DNA from 2 places in the Rahnella sp. ChDrAdgB13 genome. Region 2 is predicted to be linked to the other one. Evidence: predicted binding sites of a transcription regulator. Region 2 holds the regulator's gene; the other holds the start of a gene.
What was found. Region 2 encodes sigma-54, which starts transcription at its own class of promoters, with help from an activator protein. Its sites were predicted from a motif close to GTTGGCACANNTTTCGCTNT; they were not measured.
Positions count from the first base shown of each region.

Region 1 (8,036 bases), on a different contig from region 2:
TTAATGCCTTCGGCGATCAGTTCATTCACTTTGTCTTTCAGCGCCGGTTCGTCTTTACGCAGTCCGACGTAGCACGGCGAATCTTTCAGCATGACTTTCGATACCGGGGCTTTGGCCGGATTCATACGGGCCACCGCTGCCACCACCAGATTACCCGTCGCGATGTATTCCACCTGACCGGACAGGTATGCCGACAGCGTAGTGTTGTTGTCTTCGTAACGCTGTATTTTGGCGTCTTTTGGTGCCACATCGGTCAGCGCCAGATCTTCCACCGCCCCGCGGGTCACGCCGATGGTTTTACCGGACAGTTCTTTCAGATCCGCCAGTTTGTCACCCTGCGCGCCAAACACGCCGAGGAAAAACGGTGCGTAAGCGTTGCTGAAGTCGATCACTTTTTCGCGCTCAGCATTTTTGCCGAGGCTGGAAATGACCAGATCGACTTTATCTGTTTGCAGATAAGGCACGCGGTTGGCGCTGGTGACCGGAACAAGTTGCAACTTAAGTTTCATCTTATCGGCCAGATACTGCGCCATGTCGATGTCATAACCTTCCGGCTGCAAATCCTTGCTCACCGAACCAAACGGCGGGAAATCCTGCGGTACGGCCACGCGCAGCACGCCGCGCTTCTGAATATCCTGCAACTGATCGGCCATCACGCCGGATGCCTGAAGCACCAGCATTGCCGCACCTGCCCAAGCCAAGAGCCGTTTATTCATGTTCATAGATTATCTCCGGTGAAAAGTTTTTGGAACGATAGATTCTTATATTTAAAACTTTGCAACGAATGTGCCAAAAGCAACGCCGCAAAAAAAATGTGCGCAAAGTCACGGTATGACAAGGGATTATAAAAATGCGGGCGGGATCAGAAGCGGTTTTTTTGCCCTGAATCAGGGCAAAAAACGGGAGTCGATGAAAAAACGGATGCACTAAAATTGTGCGAAAGCACCAGAAAAGCGCTCAGTTTGTTCTGCAAACGGGAATCAGCGCTGCTCCAGCTCATCCAGCGCGTTATACATATCGCTTATCTGATGAATACGCTGACGGCCTGAAGCCAGCATATCGTGCAGCAGCGCATTGCTGAGTAAATTCGCCAGACTCATGGCGGAAGAATAGCTGTCAAACGCCGAAACGCTGTCGAGCGGCGCGGCCAGATGCCAGGTGGCGAGCGGGGTCAGCGTCTGCGCCTGAGGCTCGCAAATCAGCAGCACCGGTATGCCAGCTGACTGTAACTGCGTCAGTATTTCCTTCGCCATGCGCGGCCTGCGGCGGAAGGCCACGAAAATCACCACGTCCTGCGCGGTGAGATCCACCAGTTCTTCCGCCAGCGTCTGCCCCGGTTGCGGCATCATCATTACACCTGCCCGCACCTGAATCAGTTGCTGGCGCAGATGCAATGCCACCGGATAACTGTTGCGAAAGCCCAGCAGGCGCACCTGTCGCGCCTGACTCAGCGCTGAAATCAGCGCACCAAACTGAGCGCTATCAATCTGGTTAATCCACTGCGTAAGATTCGCCATTTCCTGCTTATAGTGCCGTGATAACAAGGTGTTACCTTGCACCGCGTCACGGCTGTCAGTCAGCGGCATTCCGCTCTGGCGCAGGGTGCGCATTTCATCGCGCATATCACGATAGCTCGGGTAACCGAGACGTTTGAACAGGCGGCTGACCGTGGCTTTCGACACGCCGCTGAGCCGCGCCAGCTCTGCGCTGTTGTAACTCATCAGGTCGTCGATGCTGGCAAAAATAAAGTCGGCCACCCGCTGTTCCTGCGGTGTCAGTTCTGCGTAATGGTCACGCAGACGCTCATCAATCTGTTTCATCTCTGGCCCTTTTGTAACCAATGTTTCATCGGAACATACCATGCACTATGCTTGCCAGTGCAACAGAAATTAGCGTGAAAAACGCAAGACTCTGCCGATGTGGAACACCTCTTGCTTAATTCTATCCCTACGCGCCGACAACCCTGCAAGCGCGGGCAGCATAAAAAAAGCGTCTCAAAAAAGGACATCGCATGATTAACAGTAACAGCGCGCCGCTGGGCATGGCGGTCACACCTCATCATCTGGCAAGCCAGAGTGCGCTTGCGGTACTGAGGGAAGGCGGTAATGCCATCGAGGCGATGGTGGCCGCAGCCGCAACAATTGCGGTGGTCTATCCGCACATGAACGGACTGGGCGGCGACGGCTTCTGGCTGATTGTGCCGCCGCAGGGCAATCCGGTGGCGATAGACGCCAGCGGTGCCGCCGGCTCGCTGGCCTCTCTCGATTTCTACACCGGGGAATCGCATATTCCGCACCGTGGGCCGAAAGCGGCACTGACGGTCGCAGGCACGGTCGGTGGCTGGCAGGAAGCGCTGAATGTGTCGGCTGAATTTGGCGGCGATCAAAAACCCCTTTCACGCCTGCTGCGCGATGCCATCCGTTACGCCGCTGATGGCATTCCGGTAACGGCTTCTCAGGAAGCTGCCACCCGTGCCAAGCAACATGAGCTGAAAGACTTCCCCGCGTTTGCCGACGTTTTTCTGCCGAACGGCGAAGTGCCGCGCGCCGGTAACCGCTTCACCCAGCCGCAGCTGGCACAGACGTTATCCATGCTGTGCGAAGACGGGCTGAACAGTTTCTATCGCGGTGAACTGGCCGACAATATGGCCGCCGACATGGAAAGGCTCGGCATGCCGGTCACCCGTGCCGATCTGGCCGCTTACAAGCCCCGGCGCTGCGTGCCGCTGCGTCTCAAACACAGCAAAGGCGAAATATACAACCTGACACCGCCGACGCAGGGGTTAGTTTCACTCGCGATCCTCGGTCTGACTGACCGTCTGCCGCTCGAAACCATGGATGAAAGCGCGACGATACACAGCATTGTCGAAGCCACCAAGCTGGCGTTCGGCCTGCGCGACCGCTATATCACCGATCCGCGCATGATGACGCAGGACGCGCAAAGCTTGCTGGATCCGCAGTATCTCGACGCCCTCGCCACCCGCATCAAACCGCACAGCGCCGCCGGCTGGGGCAAAGGTAAAGGTCCGGGCGATACCGTCTGGATGGGCGTAATGGACAGCAGCGGGCTGGCGGTATCGTTTATTCAGAGCATCTATCACGAGTTCGGCAGTGGCGTCGTTCTGCCCCAGAGTGGCGTGCTGTGGCAAAACCGTGGCGCCTCATTCAGCCTCGATGCCAGCCATTTACTGGCACTGGCGCCGGGTAAACAACCGTTTCATACCCTGAATCCTGCCGCCGCACGTTTATACGACGGGCGCACCATGGTTTACGGTTCGATGGGCGGCGACGGTCAGCCGCAAACGCAGGCTGCGGTGTTTATCCGCCATGTGGTGCAGGGACAATCCTTGCAGCAGGCGATCAGCGGGCCGCGCTGGCTGCTGGGTCGTACATGGGGGGAAAGCTCAGACTCCCTGAAACTGGAAGGCCGTTTCGCCTATCCAACGCAGGCCGGACTGAGACAGCGCGGTCACGATGTCGAACTGTTGCCGGATTTCAGTGAAGCCGTCGGCCATGCCGGAGCCATTGTCCGCCACACCAACGGCATGTTTGAAGGCGCTTCCGACCCGCGCAGCAACGGCAGCGCGGCCGGTTTTTAAACTGAGGAACTGATCATGAAAAATACGCCTGCGGCCACAGACTGGGCCGCTTACATCCGCCAGATGGAGTCCGTTCTGGCGCTGGAACTCGACGATGTACGCCGTCAGGAACTGCTGGTGCAGTTCAGCCGTATCGCGCAAATGGCGCAACCGCTGATGGATTTACCGCTCGATTCGCGACTGGAAATCGCCGGGGTGTACAGAGCATGAAATCGTTTGATAATTTCACGATTAATCAGCTTCATCAGGCCATTACGCAGGGTGAAATCTCAGCCACAGAAATTGCCAGCGCCACGCTGGACGCAGTTGAACAGGCCAATCCGGTCATCAACGCGTATACGCATATCACCCGCGAACGCATGCTGAGTGAGGCCGCTAAAGTGGATAAAACCCGCGCCAGCGGAACCGCACTGGCACCGCTGGCAGGCATTCCGTATGCGGTGAAAAACCTGCTGGACGTCGCCGGTGAAGTTACGCTGGCGGGCGCGAGCCTCAACAGCAGTAACGCCGCCGCACGTCATGATGCCTGGACCGTTTCACGCCTCGCCGCACAGGGCGCGATGCTTTCCGGCATGCTGAACATGGATGCTTACGCCTACGGTTTCACTACCGAAAACAGCCATTATGGTGCCACCCGTAACCCGCGTGATCTGGCACGCGTCGCCGGAGGATCGTCCGGCGGTTCTGCCGCTGCCGTCGCTGCCGGTCTGGTGCATTTCACGCTCGGCAGCGACACCAACGGATCCATTCGCGTGCCTGCATCATTGAGCGGTATTCTCGGCCTGAAACCGACCTTCGGACGGATCTCCCGCCGCGGCAGCCAGCAGTTTGTCGCCAGTCTTGATCACATCGGTCCGATGGCGAGGTGCAGCGAGGATCTGTCGCAGGTCTATGACGCGATTCAGGGCACAGACTCTCAAGATCACTTCCAGGCAGATAAACCCGTGACTGCCACTTTTTCTCAGCTCGGACGCGGCCAGCAGGGTTTGCGTACTGCGGTGCTGGGCGGCTATTTTGCTACCTGGTGCGACGACCACGCTAAAGCTGCCGTGCACCAGATTGCTCAGGCTCTTGAAGCGCAGGAAGAAGTTGAAATGCCGCAGGCCGAACTGGCGCGTTCAGCGGCATTTATCATCAGTGCTTCTGAAGGCGGCAATCAGTATTTGCCAAAACTGCGCAGTATCCCGCAACAGTTTGAACCGTTATCGCGCGAGCGTTTACTGGCCGGCGCGATGATCCCGGCGGCATGGTACGTGCAGGCACAGCGTTTTCGTCAGCATTTTCAGGAACAAATCTTGCCCCTGTTTGATCACTGGGACATTTTGATTGCCCCTGCCACGCCATGCCCGGCAACGCTGATTGGTCAGGACACCATCAGAATTAACGGTCAGGATCTGCCGACACGTGCCAATATGGGTATGCTGACGCAGCCAATTTCGTTCCTCGGTTTACCGGTAGTGACGGTGCCGGTCACGACATCGACCGGCCTGCCAATAGGATTACAACTGATTGCGCCGCCGTGGCGCGAAGACCTGTGTCTGCGTGCAGCACGGGCGCTCGAACTTCAGGGCATAGTGAAAGTCAGCAGTTCTCCGGTGATGCCCGCGTAACAACCTGCATCCCGTTTTCCAGGGTGAAGCAAAAGAGTAAGAGACGAAATCATGAAAACTGAACATATCGACCGCCCGGCGATCCTTGCCGAAATGAATGCGGCCTTTTATCGCTATGAACAGGCGCTGATCACCAACGATACCGCCGTTCTCGACGAACTGTTCTGGCACGACCCGCGTACCGTACGCTTTGGTGCCGGAGAAAATCTTTACGGCATCGAAGCCATCCGGGCATTTCGCTCAGCGCGATCGGCGCAAGGGTTAGACAGGGAACTGGTCAATACGACCATCACCACGTTTGGTGATGACATGGCCGTCGCCAGCACGGAGTTTCGCCGTGAAGGCACGGACAAAATCGGGCGTCAGCAGCAGACATGGGTGAAAATGGCGAGCGGATGGAAGATTGTGGCCGCCCATGTGAGTCTGATGGTTTGACCGAACCATTGGGCGGTTCAGCTTTGGAAAGCTGAGGAAACCTTTTTCGGTTTAACCGGGATAAAAATGAGTTGTGGAATTTTCGGTTCCCACCGAGGGGAAATCTGAACGGTGACATTTTCGGTTTCTCAATAACAGCGATCACTTTTCACGCTGCGCCGAAACCGCCCAAAAGGGGCCAGGACGGGCCCCTCTTGGATCTCCCACGTCTTTTAACTGCATGCTATCGCTCGCTGGCTATGTTTCAGCAACCGCAGTGACAGGCTGGAAATCTTGCCGCTACGCGGTTCCCTCTCTCGGTCCTGAAGCCTCAGGTCTTCAGGCCGCTCCGTTCAGCAAGATTTCTGAATCGCCCGCACCATCTTAAAATTAACGGCAGACTGTTTTTCATCTTTTAGAAAAGTGGATTGGCGTGCTCAAAATTCAGCTGAACGGAGCGGCTTCAAGACCTATGGCTTGAAGACCGAGAGAAGGTAGTGCGAAGCACCTGGATTTTCGCCACCCACTAAAGCAACAGAACATGTCCGTCGTGCCCGCGACAGCGCGCAGTGAAAAAGCGCGGGAGTCCAGAGGGCGCGCGCTTACGCGTCCTCTGGGCCAGTTTGGGCGGCGAGCCCAAGGTTTTGAATTTGATTTTAAATTTGAATTTGAATTTGAATTTGAATTTCGAGATTAAACACCGAAATGTTTAACCCAATGGTCGGCAATGTCCTGCCGCTTACACACCCATACCTTCTCGTGTGACCCGATGTAATCGAGAAACCGCTGTAAAGCGCGAAATCTCCCGGGGCGACCGAGGATCCGGCAATGCATCCCGACCGACATCATTTTGGGTGACGTTTCGCCTTCTTCGTACAACACGTCAAACGTATCTTTGAGATAGGTAAAGAACTGCTCGCCGGTATTGAAACCCTGCGGGGAGGCAAACCGCATGTCGTTGGTTTCCAGCGTGTACGGGATCACCAGATGCTGTTTCGTTTCGCCATTTTCCAGTTTTACCGGCGTCCAGAATGGCAGATCATCGCCGTAGTAATCGCTGTCGTACTGGAATCCGCCTGATTCGGCGACCAGCTGACGGGTGTTCGGGCTGTCGCGGCCGGTGTACCAGCCGGATGGCGCTTTGCCGAACAGGTCGCGAAGTACGGTGATGGCTTTTTGCATGTGCTCCGCCTCTTCGGCTTTGCTCATGTTCTGATAATGGATCCAGCGCCAGCCGTGGCTCACGACGTCGTAATCCGCGGCTTTGATGGCGCTGACGATTTCCGGGTTACGCGCGAGCGCCATCGCGACACCGAAAACGGTCAGCGTCAGGCCGCGCTTCTGGAATTCATTGTGGATCCGCCAGAAACCGGCGCGTGAGCCGTATTCATACAGTGAATCCATCGACATATGACGGTCGGGAAAACTGGCTGCGCCGATAATATCTGAGAGAAATTGTTCCGAACCGGCGTCGCCGTGCAGGACGTTATTTTCCGCGCCCTCCTCATAGTTGAGGACGAACTGCACCGCAATCCGGGCATTACCCGGCCAGTTTGCGTGTGGCGGACGGCCGGCATAGCCAATCAAGTCGCGCGGGTAATTGTCAGTAAAACCGTTATCGAATTCAGGCATGGTTATCTCTCAGATTCAGTCCGGCAAAGCGGCCAGACAAGGGTTTTTCCAGCGGATAATCCAGATCACCGTGCTTACTGGTGGTCAGGCGAAGTGCGGCCAGCGACTCGACCATTTTGACCGCCGCACTGACGCCGTCGATCACCGGAATATTCAGCTCCAGCGTCAGTTCCTGCGCCAGATCGGCCATACCGCCGCAGCCCAGTACAATCGCCCCGCTGCCATCCGATTTTTTCGCGGCGATGCATTGTTCACGCACTTTCTGCTGCGCCAGCCCGCTGCCGTCTTCGAGCGAAAGCACCGGAAGATCGATCGCATGCAGCGCCGCGCAATGACGCTCGAAACCGTACTGATGCAGTAAATGGCGGGCAATAGTGAGGGTTCTTGGCAAAGTGGTGACGATGGAAAAACGCGTCGCCAGCATCGTGGCCAGATGCATGGCCGCTTCTGCAATGCCGATGACCGGCGCACGTGCCAGCTCACGCGCGGCCAGTAAGCCCGGATCGCCAAAACAGGCAATGATATGGCCGTCCACGCCGGCTTCGCGCCCGGCTTTCACCTGCTGCAAAACACCGAGCGTGGCAATCGCCTCATCAAAATGCCCTTCAATCGACGGCGCGCCTTCCTGCGGACAAACCGCCACAATTTGTGTATCCACGGCGGCAACAGAGCGCGCGGTTTGCGCCATGACTTCTGTCATCGCCAGACTGGTGTTCGGGTTGATCAGTTGTATACAAAGCGGTTTTGTCATCACTCTGGCTCCTTTCCGGCGACCAGAAGAT
Region 1 covers NZ_JAEMGT010000025.1:23,426-31,461, forward strand. The annotation lists gene J8X26_RS08820 (transporter substrate-binding domain-containing protein) at 1-722, opposite strand, end outside; gene J8X26_RS08825 (MurR/RpiR family transcriptional regulator) at 981-1,820, opposite strand; gene J8X26_RS08830 (gamma-glutamyltransferase family protein) at 2,012-3,598, shown strand; gene hpxX (oxalurate catabolism protein HpxX) at 3,614-3,808, shown strand; gene J8X26_RS08840 (AtzE family amidohydrolase) at 3,805-5,208, shown strand; gene hpxZ (oxalurate catabolism protein HpxZ) at 5,260-5,643, shown strand; gene puuE (allantoinase PuuE) at 6,316-7,254, opposite strand; gene J8X26_RS08855 (aspartate/glutamate racemase family protein) at 7,247-8,005, opposite strand; gene J8X26_RS08860 (GntR family transcriptional regulator) at 8,005-8,036, opposite strand, start outside.
Region 1: J8X26_RS08830 (gamma-glutamyltransferase family protein) is a predicted target of sigma-54. The motif match lies at 1,919-1,938, and genes of this name have one in related genera.

Region 2 (8,036 bases):
ACAGGCGGAGCTTTTTCGCCATGTTTGTTCGCAGCTTGAAGAAGAAGGGGTTGTCGATCAGGCGTTTTATCCTTCGGTGGTGGAGCGCGAGGAGATTGTCTCGACCATGCTGGGCGAAGGCATTGCGCTGCCGCATTCGCTGGGATTGCTCGCAAAGAAAACCGTGGTGATCACTTTGCTTTCGCCGCAAGGCATTGCCTGGGGCGAAGGGGAAACGGCGCACGTGATTTTCCTGCTGGCGATCAGCAAGGCGGATTACGAGGAAGCAATGGCGATTTACGATTTGTTCGTGACGTTTGTGCGGGAACGCTCGATGAGCCGTTTGCTGAGCAGTGAGAATTTTGAAAGCTTCAAGGCGATTGCTATCGACTGTTTAAGCCGCATTTAATACGGCTTAAACAGTCCGTTAACCATCAGTCTTCGTCAAAACCTGAATTAATCAGATTTACGACGGCGCTGAGAGCCTGTTCTTCATCGGGGCCGGTGGCTTCGATTTCGATTTTCTGGCCTTTCGGGGAGTCCAGCATCAGCAGTGCGATCACGCTGCTGGCTTCCGCCTCGATGCCTGTGCCGTTGCGCAGCATCACTTCTGACTCAAAACTCTGTACCAGTTCAAATAACTTCATCGCCGGACGGGCGTGCATCCCTAACCGGTTTTTGATTTCTACCGTTTGTTTAACCGTCATGATTTGCGTTTTTCCAGCGTGCGATGGCGGGACTGGACGTTCTTCCCGCGGGAACGGAAATAGTCAGCCAGCTGTTCTGCGATATACACCGAACGGTGCTTACCGCCGGTACAGCCAATGGCGACGGTCAGATAACTGCGGTTGTTGGTTTCCAGCGCGGGCAGCCATTGTTCAAGATAGCTGCGCGTCTGATAGATAAAATTATGTACTTCGGTATGACGGTCGAGGAACGCAGCGACCGGTTTGTCGAGGCCGGTCATCGGACGCAGTTTCGGATCCCAGTGCGGGTTAGGCAGGAAACGCACGTCGAAAACGTAATCCGCATCAATCGGAATACCGTGTTTGAAACCAAAGGATTCGAAGACCATGGTCAGCTCACGTTCGCGTTTGCCCAGCAGGCGCGTACGCAGCATTTCTGCCAGTTCGTGAACGGACATCTCGGAGGTGTCGATGATCAGATCCGCGGAAGAGCGCAAAGGCTCCAGCAAATCGGCTTCTTCATCGATTGCACTTTCAAGGGACAGGTTTTTGCTGGAGAGCGGGTGCAGACGACGGGTGTCGCTGTAACGGCGGATCAGGGTATTACGGTCAGCGTCGAGGAACAGCAGCTGTGGCGAGAAGCTTTCCGGCAGCTGTGACATCGCATGCTCATAAACTTCCGGTGTTTCTGGCATGTTGCGAACGTCAATGCTGACGGCCGCAGACGTATTGCGTTCAACAAGTGTCTGGGCGAGCTGCGGCAACAACACCACCGGCAGGTTATCCACACAGTAAAAACCCATGTCTTCCAATGCCCTTAGGGCAACCGACTTCCCGGAACCGGAACGGCCGCTGACAATCATCAGCACCATGGTGTCACTCCCCTGGCATTCAGTGTTCAGAATTCATTTTCCCGGCGCGCAACCGGGAATCAGTAATTTATTCGTTTTCAGTCATTATCTGGAACAGTTCTTCGTCACTTTGCGCTCCGCGCAGACGACGACACACCCCTTTATCCGCCAGCTTTTTGGCGACTAAAGACAAGGTATGTAAATGGGTTTTACATTGATCTGCCGGAACCAGCAAGGCAAAAAGCAAATCCACAGGCTGATTATCGATAGCGTCAAAAGCGATCGGCTGTTCAAGCTGAATGAACACCCCGACGGCACGTAAAGTGTCTTCTTCCAGCTTTCCGTGCGGAATAGCGATCCCGGCACCGATCCCGGTGCTGCCCATGCGTTCACGGGTCAAAATGGCGTCAAAAATCACCTGCGGTGATAAATTTAGCTGTTTGGCCGCCAGCTCACTGATGATTTCCAGTGCGCGTTTTTTGCTGGCGCAATGAACGCCGCTTTTGGTGCATTCGGCATTAAGCACCGACGTTAATTGCATTGCAGTATCGTTAATCATGTCATCTTCACTTTGGCGCTGTTTCACCCTTAAAGCTATATCGGCTCGTTTCCCGAAGGTCACAAGCCGATGCCCGAAGGTTTGTAGCACAGGGTTGGCTACATGAATGTCAGTGCTGTTTCAGTTTGTCTTTGTGCTTGTTCAACTGACGAGCCAGTTTATCAACCAGGCCGTCAATTGCCGCGTACATATCCTGATGCTCCGAGGTGGCATGCAACTCGCCTCCGTTCACATGCAAAGTGGCTTCCGCTACTTTCTGCACCTTTTCAACGCTCAACACCACATACACCTGATTTATCCGGTCGAAATACTGTTCAAGCTTAGCCAGCTTCGACGTGATGAATTCTCTCAGGGGATCCGTGATCTCAATGTGATGTCCGGTAATGTTGAGCTGCATAATGTCTTCCTTCTCTGTTGAGGTCAAACTAACTGTTTACGTTGGTTTGAGGGCGGGATGGACAAAGACTCTCGGTATTTGGCGACGGTTCGTCGTGCCACCATAATTCCCTGATCGGAAAGGAGGGTGGCTAACTTACTGTCACTGAGCGGTTTTACAGGATTCTCCGCTGCGATTAATTTCTTCACCAGCGCCCGGATCGCGGTTGACGATGCCTCGCCGCCGCTGTCTGTACTGACATGGCTGGAAAAGAAATACTTCAGTTCGAAAATTCCACGCGGGCTGTGCAGAAACTTCTGCGTCGTCACGCGTGAAATCGTCGATTCGTGCATTTCTACGGCGCTGGCGATATCGGCCAGCACCATAGGCTTCATAAATTCTTCACCCAGTTCAAAGAACGCCTGCTGCTGCTCAACGATACAGCGCGTGACTTTCAACAGCGTGTCATTACGGCTTTCCAGGCTTTTGATTAACCACTTGGCTTCCTGCAGGTTGCTGCGGATAAATTGCCCGTCGCTGTCGCTGCGCGCGGAATTGCCCATCGCGGCGTACTGCTGGTTAATCTTAAGACGCGGAATGCTGTCGGAATTCAGTTCTACCGTCCAGACACCTGACACTTTTCGCACCAGCACATCGGGGATCACGTACTCGGATTCACCGGTGTTGATCGATTGTCCCGGACGCGGATCAAGAGACTGAATCAGAAGCATCGCTCCTTTCAGTGTATCTTCTTTTAGCCGGGTTGAACGCATAAGTGCGCGGAAATCATGGTTCGCCAGCAAATCCAGATGTTCGCTGATAATCAGGCGCGCTTCGGTGATGAAAGGCGTATCTGTGGCGTACTGTGAAAGCTGGATCAGCAGGCAATCACGCAGGTCACGCGCCGCCACACCAACCGGATCAAAACGCTGCACACGTTTTAAAACGGCTTCCACTTCGTCCATGCTGACGTTGTCGTCACCGATACTTTCGAGGATGTCGTCAAGGGAAACGGTCAGATAACCGGTATCGTCTACCGCGTCGACAATGGACGTGGCAATCGCGGCATCGGTGTCGGAAAACGGCGTCAGTTCCACCTGCCACATCAGGTAATCCTGAAGCGTCTGCGTGGTTTCACCCTGATAAATTGGCAGCTCGTCGTCGCTGTAATCGTTGCCGGTGCCGGAAGGCGTGCCCGCGGTATAAATCTCGTCCCAGGTGGCGTCCAGCGGCAACTCTTCGGGCATGTCTTTCTGCTCGAGCGCTTCGCGGGTATCTAACGCTTCGTTGTCGGTGGCTTCTACCGAATCGATTTCATCATGAAGGTCGGTTTGTTCCAGCAGAGGGTTGCTCTCCAGCGCGAGTTGGATCTCCTGTTGGAGCTCAAGCGTGGACAGTTGCAACAGGCGGATGGCCTGTTGTAACTGAGGAGTCATTGCCAGTTGTTGGCTGAGTCTTAGTTGCAAACCTTGCTTCATATCTTGGTTTTATTTCCGTTGATTACAAACTGAGTAACTTCTGTCAGAGACCTCCCGTCAGACTTTACGTCGAAACGGGCACGGTTCCGGCGGCACAGATCACAGACGGAATTCTTCACCAAGATAAACGCGTTTAACCTGTTCATCAGCAAGAATGTCGGCTGGCGTGCCGTGGGCGATCAATTTCCCCTGACTGACGATATAGGCACGCTCACAAACGTCGAGCGTTTCGCGAACGTTGTGGTCAGTGATCAGTACGCCGAGGCCGCTGTCACGCAAATGCTCAATGATTTTTTTGATGTCGATGACGGAAATCGGGTCAACGCCGGCGAAAGGTTCATCCAGCAGGATAAACTTGGGATTCGCTGCCAGTGCGCGGGCAATCTCAACACGGCGACGTTCACCACCGGACAAGGACTGACCGAGGTTATCGCGCAAATGAGAAATATGGAACTCTTCCATCAGTTCATTAGCGCGATCGTTACGCTGTTCTTTGTTCAGATCATCGCGGATCTGCAGTACGGCCATCAGGTTATCAAACACGCTGAGACGACGGAAGATGGAGGCTTCCTGCGGAAGATAGCCAATGCCGCGACGGGCGCGGGTATGCAATGGCAAAAGGCTGATGTCTTCATCGTCAACGATGATACGGCCCGCATCACGTTGCACAATCCCGACGACCATGTAGAAGGTGGTGGTTTTACCCGCACCGTTTGGCCCCAGCAATCCGACGATTTCGCCGGAGTTCACCATCAGGCTGACATCTTCTACAACCTTGCGGCCTTTGTAGGCTTTTGCCAGATTCTCTGCGATTAATTTTGCCATAAAATATCAGTTACTCTTTTGGGTCGGCTGGCCGCCCGCGGCAGGCGTTTTTTGTTGCAGCTGCGAAGGAACCAGAACGGTCGTCACGCGGTTGCCTTTATCACTGAAGGCTTCCATTTGCTGTTTCTGCACCAGATAGGTAATACGGTCGCCTTTCACGTTGCTGTCGAGCTGTTCGAGGTATGCGTTACCGGTCAGGGTCACGAGATCGTTTTCCACTTCATAGCGGACTTTCTGCGCATGGCCTTTTACCGGCTTGCCGTTGTCCTGCATCTGGTAAAACGTCACCGGATTGCCGTAACCTTCCACCACTTCTTTGCCGGATACGCCCTGAGGACGGATCACGACAACTTTATCGGCTTTCACCTGAATAGTGCCTTGATTGACTACGACGTTACCGGTGAAGGTGGCCGTGTTGGTGTTCACATCCAGCGCCTGATTGGCGGAATCAATGGTGATCGGTTTCGTTGTGTCATCTTTTAAGGCGAACGCCGGAATGCTCACGGCTAACAACGAGCTGACGATCAGGAGATCACGGATTTTATTTTTTGCTTTGAATTTCATAAGAGGTCGTTACCTTTTCGATCAGCTGTGCTGTCTTATCACGCAGATTACCGCGCATTTTCATGCCGTTAGATGTAAAACCTGTGCCATAAAGCGTTACTTCATCGTCTGAGGCAACGTCCTGTGTCGTCAGGTTAACCCGGGCATTATCCGTTTTGATTCTTTGAAGCTGTGATGTCTCAGGCGTCAGGCTATCAGCCTGCACATGCCCGTAAAGATAAAGCATCTTATCCTGAGTCAACTTGGCTTTATCAGAACGCAGCACCCAGGTTGGTGTTTTATTCTTGTCAAACATGGTCGCGACCGGGTTGGTAAACCATGTCACCTGATCGGCGGCGTAGTATTTTACCTGGTCCGAAACCAGTTTATAGGTCAGGCTACCCGTTGGGTCATAGACCATCGTGACCGTGTGGGATGTCTGGTAAGTGGGATCCTGATCGTTAACGGCCTGCGGTGCGTCATCGCTGCTATCAGACAATGACCAGCCCACCAGAACCAGAACGATGGCCGTCAGAACAAGGATAATCCAAAGTTTTGTTTTACTCATATCGACAGCCCTTTGGCGTCCTCCAGCTTACCCTGCGCCAGCAGAATCAAATCACACAATTCGCGTACGGCGCCACGCCCGCCAGCGATGCGGGTAACGTAATCGGCCTTCGGCAACAGGATCGGATGTGCATCCTGAACCGCCACGGAAAGACCGACTTCGGCCATGACCGGCCAGTCAATCAGATCATCCCCGATATAAGCCACTTCTTCGGCCCGCAGGGACAGTGTATCTAACAGTTCGCGGAAGGCCAAAAGCTTATCCGATTGCCCCTGATACAAGTGGCGGATACCGAGGGTTTTAGCGCGATCTTCCAGTAATTTTGCATTGCGGCCTGTAATAATCGCGACCTCAATGTCAGATGTCAGCAGGCAACGGATACCGTAACCGTCGCGAACGTTAAAACTTTTTAGCTCTTCGCCCTGATTTCCCATGTAGATCAGGCCGTCGGACATGACGCCGTCCACATCGCAAATCAGCAGGCGAACGGCTTTGGCGCGTTCCAGCACGTGGGCGCTGACCGGACCGTAGCAGGTCTCCACCAGGGCTGCGCTATTACTCATTCGGGCTATTCCTCAATTAGACTACGCCAGCGCGCAGCATATCGTGCATATGTAACACACCTAACAACTGGTCACCATCAGCAACCATTACGCAGGTAATGTGTTTTTCCTGCATCAGATTCAGTGCGTCAACCGCCAGAAGCGAAGGGCGAACACGGATCCCGCCGGTCGTCATCACCTCGGCAATCGCCGCATTATTAATGTTCACGCCCATATCAAAGATGCGGCGTAAATCACCATCGGTAAAGATCCCTTCGATTTTCATCAAATCGTTGCAGATGACCGTCATGCCCAGATTTTTGCGAGTGATTTCCAGAAGGGCATCGCGCAAAGACGCATCACGGCTGACGTGCGGGATTTCATCGCCGGTGTGCATGATATCGCTGACGCGCAACAAGAGCTTGCGACCCAGTGCTCCGCCGGGGTGAGAAAGGGCGAAATCTTCAGGGGTGAATCCGCGGGCTTCAAGCAGGGCCACTGCCAGCGCATCGCCCATAACCAATACCGCCGTGGTGCTGCTGGTCGGTGCCAGACCCAGCGGGCAGGCTTCTTTCGGCACACGGACGCAAAGATGCACATCGGCGGCTTTGCCCATCGTGCTTTCCGGATTGGACGTCATGCAGATAAGCGTAATGCTCAGCCGTTTCAGCACCGGGATCAGCCCCAGAATTTCATGCGCTTCGCCGGAATTGGAAATCAGGATAACGATGTCCTGCTTTGATACCATGCCCAGATCGCCGTGACTGGCTTCACCCGGGTGGACAAAAAATGCCGGAGTCCCGGTACTGGCAAATGTGGCGGCCATCTTGCGGCCAATATGACCCGATTTGCCCATACCCATCACGACGACTTTTCCGGTGCAACCGAAGATTTTTTCGCACGCACGGGTAAAATCACCGTTAATGTATTGATCTAACTGCTCAAGTCCTTCACGTTCTGTTTTCAGCACATCACGCCCGACGGCCTGGAAATCAAAGTCGGAGGCGAAGGTAAAGTTAGCCATAGTCAATTCCTGACAGAGTTCAGAAGGCGATGCTGTCCGGTAACAGGAACAGCACCGCCATATAGGCGATAAATCCGCACAGCAATAATGCTCCGGCCAGATGCCCGATCCGGTGTTTGCGCATCAGGCACAAACCGGAAAGCACCACGCTGACCGCCAGCATCACCCAGTAGTCGCGGTGAAACGCATCCGGGTTGAACGAACCCGGTGCCACCAGTGCGGGTAATCCCAGCACCAGGCAAGTGTTAAAAATATTGGCGCCGATGATATTGCCCAGCGCGATATCATCTTCACCTTTAATCGCACCGGCGATAAACGTTGCCAGTTCCGGCAGGCTGGTGCCGATAGCGATGACCGTCAGACCAATCACCAGTTCGCTCACGCCTAAATATCGTGCAATCACTGTACTGTTGTCGACAATCATGCCTGACGCCAGTGGCATGATAATAAAGCCCAATGCCAGCCACAGAAATGCCACAGTGTTGCTGCTGTCTTGCGGAAGTTCAGACATTTGCTCGTACGTCAGCGTGTCCAGCCCTTCTTTTTCAGCCGCCCGGGCGATTTTAATCACCAGCATCATAAACGCGGCGGCACTGGCCAGCAGT
Region 2 covers NZ_JAEMGT010000035.1:55,004-63,039, forward strand. The annotation lists gene J8X26_RS12280 (transcription antiterminator) at 1-388, shown strand, start outside; gene npr (PTS phosphocarrier protein NPr) at 414-686, opposite strand; gene rapZ (RNase adapter RapZ) at 683-1,537, opposite strand; gene ptsN (PTS IIA-like nitrogen regulatory protein PtsN) at 1,605-2,075, opposite strand; gene hpf (ribosome hibernation promoting factor) at 2,185-2,472, opposite strand; gene rpoN (RNA polymerase factor sigma-54) at 2,496-3,929, opposite strand; gene lptB (LPS export ABC transporter ATP-binding protein) at 4,029-4,754, opposite strand; gene lptA (lipopolysaccharide ABC transporter substrate-binding protein LptA) at 4,761-5,318, opposite strand; gene lptC (LPS export ABC transporter periplasmic protein LptC) at 5,296-5,865, opposite strand; gene kdsC (3-deoxy-manno-octulosonate-8-phosphatase KdsC) at 5,862-6,428, opposite strand; gene kdsD (arabinose-5-phosphate isomerase KdsD) at 6,445-7,431, opposite strand; gene J8X26_RS12335 (calcium/sodium antiporter) at 7,451-8,036, opposite strand, start outside.